DNA from 2 places in the Siminovitchia sp. FSL W7-1587 genome. Region 1 is predicted to be linked to the other one. Evidence: predicted binding sites of a transcription regulator. Region 1 holds the regulator's gene; the other holds the start of a gene.
What was found. Region 1 encodes Rex, which represses fermentation and respiration genes when NADH is low (regulators of the CRP and FNR family bind a similar motif). Its sites were predicted from a motif close to TTGTGAAATATTTCACAA; they were not measured.
Positions count from the first base shown of each region.

Region 1 (5,378 bases):
GGCCCATTTTAGAAGAGATCGTATTTCGAAAAGTCATATTCGGAAGCTTGTACGACCGCTTCCCTTTCTGGGTAGCCGCTTTACTGAGTTCCGTCATTTTTGCACTGGCCCATTTCGAGCCTGTTCACATTATTTTATATGCTACCATGGGATTCGTATTTGCCTTTTTATACGTTATGACGAAAAGAATTATCGTTCCTATCATCGCACATGTCTCGATGAACACGATCGTTGTCATACTTCAGTTATTCCTTGTCGATAAGCTGGAGAAATATATAGAAAAAACAGCACAATTTGTATGGTGGATAGGAGGGTTCTTTTCATGAGGTCACCATTATTTTCAGGTACTTTATATATCGTCTTGGGGTTTGTTTTTACATTTTTTGCTGTCCAGCAAGTGGATAAGAACGGCTTTGGTTTTATGGTTTATTTGCTGATAATTTTAGCCACACTGGATTTTGGAGCGGGGCTGCGTCTCATTATGCTCCACTTTCGGTTAAAAAAGGATCAGAAATAGGATGTATATAGTAACAAAGCCTGCTAGTACAGCGCTGGCCGCATAGTGTTGCCTTTTGCTGAAATGCAGTGCTGGAACTTCCTGCCTACAGGTTACGCCAAAGCCTCTTGATCAGTTTGTATGAGGACTTCCTGGATAAAAAAACAACATCTATTTAAAAAAACAGAGACATCGGTTTTTCGAAGTGCCCCTGCCATCGACAGCGAGCATTTCATTACCAAATGTCTCTTTTCTGTTTTATAAAGAAGACGCAAGACGCTTATTTTTCTTTACTATTTCGATAAATTCATAAAGCTGTTTTTTCGTACGTAAAAGGCTTTCTTCATCAATGATTGGGTTTTTCTGTTCCCTGTTAATTTGGCTATCGAGAAAATAAAGTCCTTGAAGACTTTTTCCTTTTAAAGAAGCAATGAGCGGTTTCAATGAGAATTCAATCGCCAATAAATGGCCCGGGCTGCCCCCGGTCATGAGCGGCAATACCGGAATATTTTTAAACACATCTTGAGGCAAAAGATCGAACAATGTTTTTAAAACTCCCGAATAAGCCGCTTTATAAACCGGTGATCCGACAATCACCCCCGCTGTCTCTTGAATATCAAGTGACACTTTTTGAATGGCAGGGCTATGAACATTTCCGTAAACCAAGTCCTCCGGCGGAATATCTTTTACTGAAACATGTTTTATTGAAAAATGTTCCCTCTCCAGCAATCTGCCTAGATAATCCAGAATCTTGCCAGATCTGGAAAATTCAGATGGACTTCCTGAAATAATGACAATATCACTCATTTTATTTTCCTCCCTTTAAGTGAAAACGATTTTAATTAACTGTATGAGCATGTTCTTCTCAACCCAAACGGATTAAACTTGCTACATTTTTTCTAATTGGCCACCTGTTTTATATCCAACAAATCTCATGTATCATTCACCAACCAATCAAATCCCTTCCATGAATGATTTTTCTTCCTTTACAGACGTATGGAGCGCAAAATCCCAAAACTCTTAGTTCTTCCACATCCTTTTTATGAAAGAACTGAGGAGTCACCCCTTCTTCTCTTCATTTGCTATTTTCTCGCTACCATTTTAGGCAACGGTACAAAAAAAGCACCCTCCCAATGCATGATCATGGAGAAGATGCCTTTAGTTGTCTAATCGGCAGCCTGTTTTCATTTGTTTGCTTTCATCATCGGGACTTTCCTTTGTTTCCTTTGCATGTTGTAACGCTTTTTTTCAGTCGTATCAATTTGGGTGATTTCTCCATCGTGCACTGTAATGACCAATGAACCATATTCCATCTTTTTCAATGCCGAAACAATGTCTTCAATCGCATTTTCCTCCACTTTTGCCATCTTCATCCCCCCATTAAAAAAACCTCTTCTACAAAATAAGAAGAGGTTTGCTTTAAACGTCATTTGTTCTCTTCTTATCTTTCAAGCTTACAAACAGCCTGCTGGAATTGGCACAGTACCTGACGGTCTGTTGCCGAGGCTTCAAAGGGCCAGTCCCTCCACCTCTCTGGATAAGAAATTACCTATTATTCAGTTGAAACGTCATTTATAAACGTATTTATATACTATCCCACTATAAATTATCTGTCAAGGATGAATTTTTCATCTTATAGCATTAACCTACTTGTTTTATGGGCTATAGATTAAAAAAGCACCGGAAATATAGGATGCTTTTTTAATCTTCATCACTCTCTGCTGCGGAAGCCTGCGCTTTTTTATAACCCACCTTTGAAATCCAGATGCTGATCTCATACAAAATGAGTAATGGAACGGTCACCATCATATGCGAGATTAAATCCGGAGGCGTAATGAACGCTGCTATAACCAGCAAAATAAAGTACGCATATTTTCTGATCTGTACCAAAAACATCGGCGTAACGATGCCCAACCTTGTTAAAAACAAAATGACGACCGGAAGCTGAAACAAAACTCCAAACGGTACGGTTATCTGAAAAAGAAATTGAAAATATTCATTAATGCCAATTGTTGTCTGTATCTCCATATTGCTCGATAACCCAAGCATGAACCGTATCACAAATGGAAACAAAATAAAATAAGAAAAAAGGACACCTGCTAAAAATAAAAAAACTGAAACCGGTATATAGCTGAGCGTTGCCTTCCGTTCCTTTTCCAAAAGACCCGGACTGATAAAGGCCCAGAGCTGATACAAAATAACGGGGGATGTTAAAATAAACGCCAGAACAAACGTCATTTGCAGAAACACTTTAAACGGATCCGTCACACGGAACGCATTCATCGTAATGTCCTGGGCAGCGCTTGCATGCTGAATCAGCTTAATAAGAGGCTGTGATATAAAAAAGCTGGCAATGACAGCCAACACAAAGAAAACGACTATAATGACCAGCCGTTTTCGCAATTCCTCTATATGATCGATGATCGACATATTGTTTTGACTCATGATTTGTTCATCCTATCACTTATCGCTGTCTTTTTTCGTCTCTTTTTCATCATCGTCTGCCAAACCTTTCGTCGCGTTCTTAAATTCACGCAACGTGTTGCCCGCAGCCTTACCAAGTTCCGGCAACTTCTTTGGTCCGAAGATCAATATAGCAACAAGTGCGATTACAAGTAAACTGCCTACACCTGCACTCACTGCGGCCACCTCCTATCTATAGTTTTATTTTAATGGAAACCCGTCCAATTAGCCATTGAAAAATCATTTATGGTTGTGAATTTTCCGTGTCATCGAGAGGATAATGTTTCAAAAAGTAAACGAGCGACTGCAGCTCCACCGCTAGATCGATATGATGAACACGGATCGACTCCGGCACATTCAGCCTTGCAGGGGTAAAATTCAGTATTCCCTTTACACCGGTATGTTTAATCCGGTCAGTGATGGCTTGGGCGGCACTTGCCGGCACAGTTAAAATAATGACGGCCACTTCCTCTTTGCTCAATCTTTCTTCAAGTTCGGACAAAGCATAAATCGGTACATTGCTGATCTTTTTCCCAATTTTGTTTTTGTCGACATCGAAAGCCATTTCAATTTTTGTATTGTTGTTTTTTAAGAAATTATAATTTAAAAAAGCTGTGCCTAAATTTCCTACACCAATTAAAGCGACTTTCGTCACCTCATCTTGGTCAAGTGTCTTGCGAAAAAATGACAGCAAGTAATTTACATTATACCCATATCCTTTTTTTCCAAGCGCGCCAAAATAAGAAAAGTCCCGCCGAATGGTAGCGGAATCCACTTTCACCGCTTCACTTAATTCGGCCGAAGATACGCGCTGTTTTCCTGATGCATGTAAATTTTTCAAAAACCTGTAGTATAGCGGAAGCCTCTTTGCAGTTGCCTGTGGTATTTTTAACGTTTCCCCGTTCATATTCAATCCTCCATGCCAAAAAGAAAAAAGCGCTGCAGTTTACCCGTTTGCGGAATGAATGTCCTGCAACTGATAAACCTATTCCATTTCACGGCGATAATCGCTACTGGATACCCCGCCTGTTTTTTCTATTAGATAGGTTGGACCTATGATCATTCCCTTGTCTACGGCTTTGCACATATCGTATATAGTGAGTGCGGCTGCCGAAACAGCAGTTAATGCTTCCATCTCTACTCCTGTATTACCGACAGTTTTTACTTCAGCAGTTATTTCCAGGATTTTATGATTCTCGGATCCTTCCATCCAGTCAAAGGAAATATTAACTCCTTTTATCGGGATCGGATGGCACATCGGGATTATTTCCCATGTTTTTTTCGCGGCCATGATCCCGGCTACTTGCGCCACAGCCAAAACATCGCCCTTTTTTATTTGCTGATTCGTAATTAACTCATAAATATGGTCGTTCACTTCAATACTGGAGCGGGCAGCAGCAGTGCGGACTGTTTCCGGCTTTCCGCTGACATCCACCATCTGTGCCCTGCCTTCATTGTTAAAATGCGTCAATTTTTCCACGGCCAAACACCTCCTTATCATTCTACACTATTTCGTGTATACTGTCTGTTTTTGCCACCTAAAAAATCAATTGTCAAATATAGTCAACATGCGATACACTGTCTATGACTAGGGGTGGAAATTATGCTATTATTGCAAGTTCAACAGCTTTCAAAGTATTTTGGGGCTGATTTGGTACTTTCAAATATAAAATTGGAAATTCGCGAAGGTGACCGGGCAGCTCTTGTCGGCAGGAATGGAGCCGGAAAGTCTACCTTGTTAAAGATCATCGCTGGAGAACTTTCACATGATTCCGGCCAAGTAGTCAAACCGAAAGATGTAACAATTGGTTATTTGGAGCAACATACAGGCTTGGAATCAGAATTAACGATTTGGGAAGAAATGCTTTCCGTATTCAGCGAAGTACGAAACATGGAAAAAGAGCTTCGAAAAATCGAGCAGAAGCTTTCCGATCCGGCGAATTACGAACGTGAAGGTGCCTATGAACGTCTATTGAGTGAATATGACAGGCTTCAAGAGCAGTTTAAAAAAATCGGCGGTTATCAATATGAATCAGATATACGTTCTGTCCTGCACGGCTTCCAATTTTTCGAAGAAGACTATGATAAAAATATCGCCAGGCTGAGTGGCGGACAAAAAACGCGCCTGGCGCTTGCAAAATTGTTGTTGTCCAAGCCGGACTTGCTGATTTTGGATGAGCCAACAAACCATCTTGATATTGAAACCATGGCCTGGTTAGAAAAATATTTGCAAAATTATCCGGGAGCCCTTCTCATCGTTTCCCATGACCGTTACTTTCTCGACCAAATCGTTTCTTTAGTATATGAGCTGTCCCGCCATGAAATGGCGGTCTATCATGGAAATTACAGTAAGTATCTCGAGCAAAAAGCCGAGAGATTTGAACAGGAAATGAAACTGTATGAAAAACAGCAAGGTGAA
Region 1 covers NZ_CP150169.1:1,576,426-1,581,803, forward strand. Annotated here, with positions in the region: gene NST31_RS07310 (type II CAAX endopeptidase family protein) at 1-326, shown strand, start outside; gene NST31_RS07315 (YdiK family protein) at 323-517, shown strand; gene ssuE (NADPH-dependent FMN reductase) at 755-1,303, opposite strand; gene NST31_RS07325 (YezD family protein) at 1,681-1,863, opposite strand; SAM riboswitch class I at 1,935-2,040, opposite strand; gene tatC (twin-arginine translocase subunit TatC) at 2,198-2,941, opposite strand; gene NST31_RS07335 (twin-arginine translocase TatA/TatE family subunit) at 2,957-3,136, opposite strand; gene NST31_RS07340 (redox-sensing transcriptional repressor Rex) at 3,204-3,866, opposite strand; gene moaC (cyclic pyranopterin monophosphate synthase MoaC) at 3,945-4,439, opposite strand; gene NST31_RS07350 (ABC-F family ATP-binding cassette domain-containing protein) at 4,563-5,378, shown strand, end outside.

Region 2 (5,378 bases), 2.0 Mb from region 1:
AAACGTAAAAAAATACAGTCTTGATACTATCCAACCTCAAGAAATTACAGACATCCACTATAAATATGATCTGGACAATTTAACACTCCTTCCGATCAAGTATGATAAATATTACCCTTCTGAAGAGATAATGGCGGAACATCTGGAGCTGTACCGAAAGGGAGAGATAGAAGCGGCTTTAACTTGTTTACAGGATGTATATGAAATGTTAAAAGCGGAAGAAGTTCCCTGTTACAGGGTGACTCCTTCGGAATTAATTATCGAGCAAGTGTTGCATTTTTTAAAAGAAAGAGCACAGTCCGCGATTTATAAAAAGGCGCTGTTTGCGGTAATGAGTATTAAGATTATTGAAGCGGAAACCTCATCTCTGACCGATCAGGCTTCATTCGATGACAAAAGAAAAGAGTTGGCATTAGAGAACATCCTGTTGGATTTTACCCAAAGCGTACAAGGTTCATATGTGAAAATAGGTGATGGTCTGTTTTTTGTATATACGACAAAAGGTCAATTAGAATTATTTCAAAAGAATCATCCATTGCAATCGCTCTTGCCTCAAATTAAAGCCCAAAGTCAATTGGATGTTCATATTGGCATTGGCTACGGATTGACGAACTTACAGGCTGATACGAATACCCGGCTTGCTTTAAAACATCTTAAAGAAAAAACGACCTCTTCAATTGCGACCGTTAATGAAAATAAGGATGTGGTCATTTGGAACAAAGACGATACGCCTCTTCCATTTTCCCATCGGCATGTAGCAAAAAATAAGGAGACAAAAATAAGCTTAAGTTCAACCACTCTTTCCAAATTGGCCTCCTTAAGTAAAATACATCAAACGAACTTAGTTACGGCCAAGGATATTTCGGAATGGCTCGGATATTCTGAAAGAAATGCAAGAAGGGTATTATCAGAGCTCCAAAAAGCCAAGTTGGCATCAGTGAAAGGGGAAGAGCAGCCCGGAAACCGGGGAAGACCCCGCAAGATTTTTGAATTGAAGCTGTGAGGTTCCGTCATGGAGTGATATGCATTTTGGGATTGAAAACTGTGGAGACAATATGAGTGATGATACCCATCCATAATGTCAATTTTCAGAGAAAACTTCTTGGTGGGGAAAAAGAATATCTTACTAGTCTCTCAACACCTGGCTCTTCATTTCAAGGAATTTGGCCATGTGGGAGAGGGAAGTTTACTTGAACGTGTAGAGAAATATCGTTGTGGAATTCGAAATTGAAATAAGGGACTTTGCCAAATATTGAAAAGATGGAAGGACAAGAAAAACGATAGAAAAGACAAATATTAGAAGCAATCATCCGCAGTGAAAGATTAAAAGGGTGGTTGCTCTTTTTATGTTCTAAGTCAAATTATTTTTTGTCATATATACTGGGAAGAAATCGTATTTACTCCTTCGAATCTTTTATGTTTCCGCGTTTACGTACAGTATGATGGCCAGTTTTATTTACCCCCCAAACTTCAAAAATACTATAGATTTAAAAAAAACGCTACTCATTTAAATCTTCTTTTTTCCTGCTTCTTCCGTTTCTTTGAACATTTTGTTACTGATCTCTTTTTTGATTCAAGGACATTTTGTGACATATGTCACAATCGATTGTTTTTAAACGATCATGATAATAAGATATTTGTAAATTAAATACAAAAAACGATTGTTATTTACAATCACCCTTTTTAATCGAAAGAAAGGAGTTTCCTGCATGAAAATGAAATGGGCTTTTTTATGTGTGGCCATCGCGATTCTAGCAGTGTTGGCGGGTTGCGAACCAGTAATGGTATTGGATCCGAAAGGTCCTCAAGCAGAAACGACAGCAAACGTCATTTGGATATCGATTGCGATGATGGCCATCATTGTGATAGCCGTTTTCGTCCTTTTGATCATAATGATTGTAAAATACCGGGCTTCAAAACAGGATGAGAATTATGAACCTCCGCATATTGAAGGAAATCCGGTGGTGGAATCCATTATCGTTGGAATTCCGGTTATAATCATTATTTTCCTTTCAGTTATTACGGTGAAGTCCACATACGCAGTTGAGGCACCACCGAAAAAGTATGAAGAACAAGAACCTTTGGTTGTTTACGCTTCGTCTTCTAATTGGAAATGGCATTTTAGTTATCCGGAAGAAGATATCGAAACGGTTAACTATTTGTACATCCCGACAGACCGTCGATTGGAGTTTAAATTGTATTCATATGGCCCCATTACAAGTTTTTGGATTCCGCAGCTTGGCGGACAAAAGTATGCAATGGCTGACATGGTAACCACATTACATTTGGCTGCTGATGAGCCCGGTGAGTATATGGGAAGGAATGCAAACTTTAGCGGCAAAGGATTTGCTGAAAATACGTTTCTCGTAAAAGCAATGCCGGAAAAAGAGTTTGACGATTGGGTTCAAGAAGTGAAAGCAACGGCTGAACCTCTTACGGAAGAAAAATTTGACCAGTTGTTAGAACCGGGCCATTTAGGACAATTAACATTCAGTGGCACACACCTGGGATTTTTGCCTCCTCCGGAGGGAGAACATAGTGGACATCATCATGGAGCCAATGAAGAACATGATAAAACGAGCAAGCATCAATAGTAGCTTCAACATGAATGATTGGTTGTTTCCAAGGCTGATAACTTACCAGGAAGGAGTCCTAAAGGATGGATTATCTTGAACGTTTTGCCATTCCTCATCCAAGTCCAGCCATTTATGCATCGATGGTAGCCATCGGGTTAACAGTTATCGCAATCGTCGCTGGTTTAACCTATTTTAAGAAATGGGGTTATTTATGGCGGGAATGGTTGACAACCGTTGACCATAAACGGATTGGCATTATGTATTTAATCTCCGCTTTGCTGATGATGTTTCGCGGAGGCGTAGATGCGATTATGATGCGGGCACAAACGTCCGCACCTGAAAATACATTGTTGGATGCGCAGCATTATAATGAAATTTTCACCACTCATGGGGTAGTGATGATTATCTTTATGGCGATGCCATTTATATATGCCCTGATGAACTTCGTTGTTCCACTGCAAATAGGCGCGCGTGACGTCGCGTTCCCGCGCTTAAATGCTTTGAGCTTTTGGCTATACTTCATGGGCGCGATGCTGTTTAATATTTCTTTTGTTGTTGGTGGTTCTCCTGATTCGGGTTGGACATCTTATTTTCCGCTCGCAGGTAATGATTTCAGTCAATCAGTCGGCACAAACTATTATATGCTGGCGATTCAAATTGCCGGGATCGGCACATTAATCTCTGGGATTAACTTTATTGTGACGATCTTAAAAATGAGAGCACCTGGCATGACGCTCATGAAAATGCCAATGTTTACATGGACCGCTTTCATTACGAACGTCATTGTCGTTTTTGCTTTCCCAGTATTGACTATTGCGCTTCTATTCGGAACAATGGATCGGCTGTTTGGTTCAAATTTCTTTACAACGACAAATGGCGGGATGGATATGCTTTGGGCAAACCTGTTCTGGGTTTGGGGGCATCCGGAAGTATATATTTTAATTTTACCGGCATTTGGTGTATATAGTGAGGTTATTTCTACATTTGCCCGGCGTAACCTCTACGGTTATAAGTCAATGGTTGGTTCGATCGTGATCATTTCGTTTTTCTCATTCTTAGTGTGGACGCACCACTTCTTTACGATGGGGCAAGGCCCGCTTACGAATAGTATTTTCTCCATTACCACAATGGCGATCGCGATTCCGACCGGAATCAAGATTTTCAACTGGATTTTGACAATGTGGAAAGGGAAGATTGAATTTACTGTTCCCATGCTTTATGCAGTAGGTTTCATTCCGATCTTTACGATCGGCGGGGTTACAGGAGTTATGCTTGGGATGGCGAGTGCCGACTATCAATACCATAATACGATGTTTTTAGTCGCACACTTTCACTATACGATTATTCCTGGTGTTGTATTCGCGATGCTGGCCGGCCTCACTTACTGGTGGCCCAAAATGTTTGGTTTTATGTTGAATGAAAGAATCGGAAAATGGGCGTTCTGGTTTATCGCCATCAGTTTTAATGTCACCTTTTTCCCGATGTTCTTCACCGGTTTGGATGGGCAGGCACGAAGGATGTACACTTATTCGGAAGCAACCGGATTTGGGCCGCTTAATCTGATCTCATTCATCGGTGCGATTGGGCTCGCAATTGGTTTTGCTTTGATTGTGTACAATGTTTATTACAGCACGCGCTATGCTTCAAGAGATATTAGCTCCGATCCTTGGGATGCGCGCACCCTTGAATGGGCAACACACAGTCCGGTCCCGGCGTATAATTTTGCGACGATACCGCAAGTTCATTCCGTTGAGGCGTTTTGGGATCATAAGAAAAAAGACCGAAAGCTATTTAAAGATAAAATTGAAAAAATTCATATGCCAAATAACACCGGAGGCCCGTTTATCATGAGTTGCATATTCTTCTTATGGGGATTCTCCTTGGTGTTCAGCATGTGGATTCCGGCTATTATTACAACCATCGGGATTTTGGCTTGTATGGCTTACCGTTCATTCGAGAAAGACGACGGTTATTACATTTCTGTTGAAGAAGTGGAAGAAACTGAAAAAAAGTTGCGAGGTGCTAGCTGATGAATGTAGATCACTCGCTGCCGCTTGAATATAGCACAGATCAAAATCAACTGAATATACTAGGGTTCTGGATTTTTATCGGGGCCGAAATCATGCTTTTTGCAACACTTTTCGCCTCTTATTTCACATTAGTCGACCGGACAGGAAATGGGCCTGCCGGCGCGGAGATATTTGAAATAACGCCGGTGCTCATTGAAACACTCGTGCTTTTGACGAGCAGTTTTACCATTGGTCTTGGCGTTCATGCGATGCGTATTGGCAATAAAAAAGCAATGCTGGCCTTCTTTGCGGTCACGTTGCTTCTCGGTCTCACTTTCTTAGGCGTTGAAATTTATGAATTCGTCCATTACGTCGATGTTGGAGCGGGATTACAAACAAGTGCGTTCACGGCCATCCTATTAACAACTTTAGGAACACATGGCGCCCACGTAACACTTGGTTTATTCTGGGGACTATTCATCATTCTGCAAGTAAAGAAACAAGGACTTACACCAAAAACAGCCAATAAAGCGTTCATCTTTTCTCTTTACTGGCATTTTCTGGATGTCGTGTGGATTTTTATTTTCAGCTTTGTCTACTTGAAAGGAATGATGTAACATGAGCGAATTATTCCCGCGCAAACAAGTTGCAGGATTTGTATTTTCATTGGTGCTCACAGCCATTGCGCTTACTGTTTACTTCTTTGACCTTTCGTTTGCGGCTGGAATGACGATCTTATTAGTGACGGCATTCGTGCAAGCCGCTGTCCAGCTCATTGTATTTATGCATGCTG
Region 2 covers NZ_CP150169.1:4,070,544-4,075,921, forward strand. Annotated here, with positions in the region: gene NST31_RS19080 (hypothetical protein) at 1-1,003, shown strand, start outside; gene qoxA (cytochrome aa3 quinol oxidase subunit II) at 1,710-2,594, shown strand; gene qoxB (cytochrome aa3 quinol oxidase subunit I) at 2,660-4,606, shown strand; gene qoxC (cytochrome aa3 quinol oxidase subunit III) at 4,606-5,202, shown strand; gene qoxD (cytochrome aa3 quinol oxidase subunit IV) at 5,204-5,378, shown strand, end outside.
Region 2: the regulator Rex is predicted to act here: its motif matches at 1,585-1,602, upstream of qoxA (cytochrome aa3 quinol oxidase subunit II).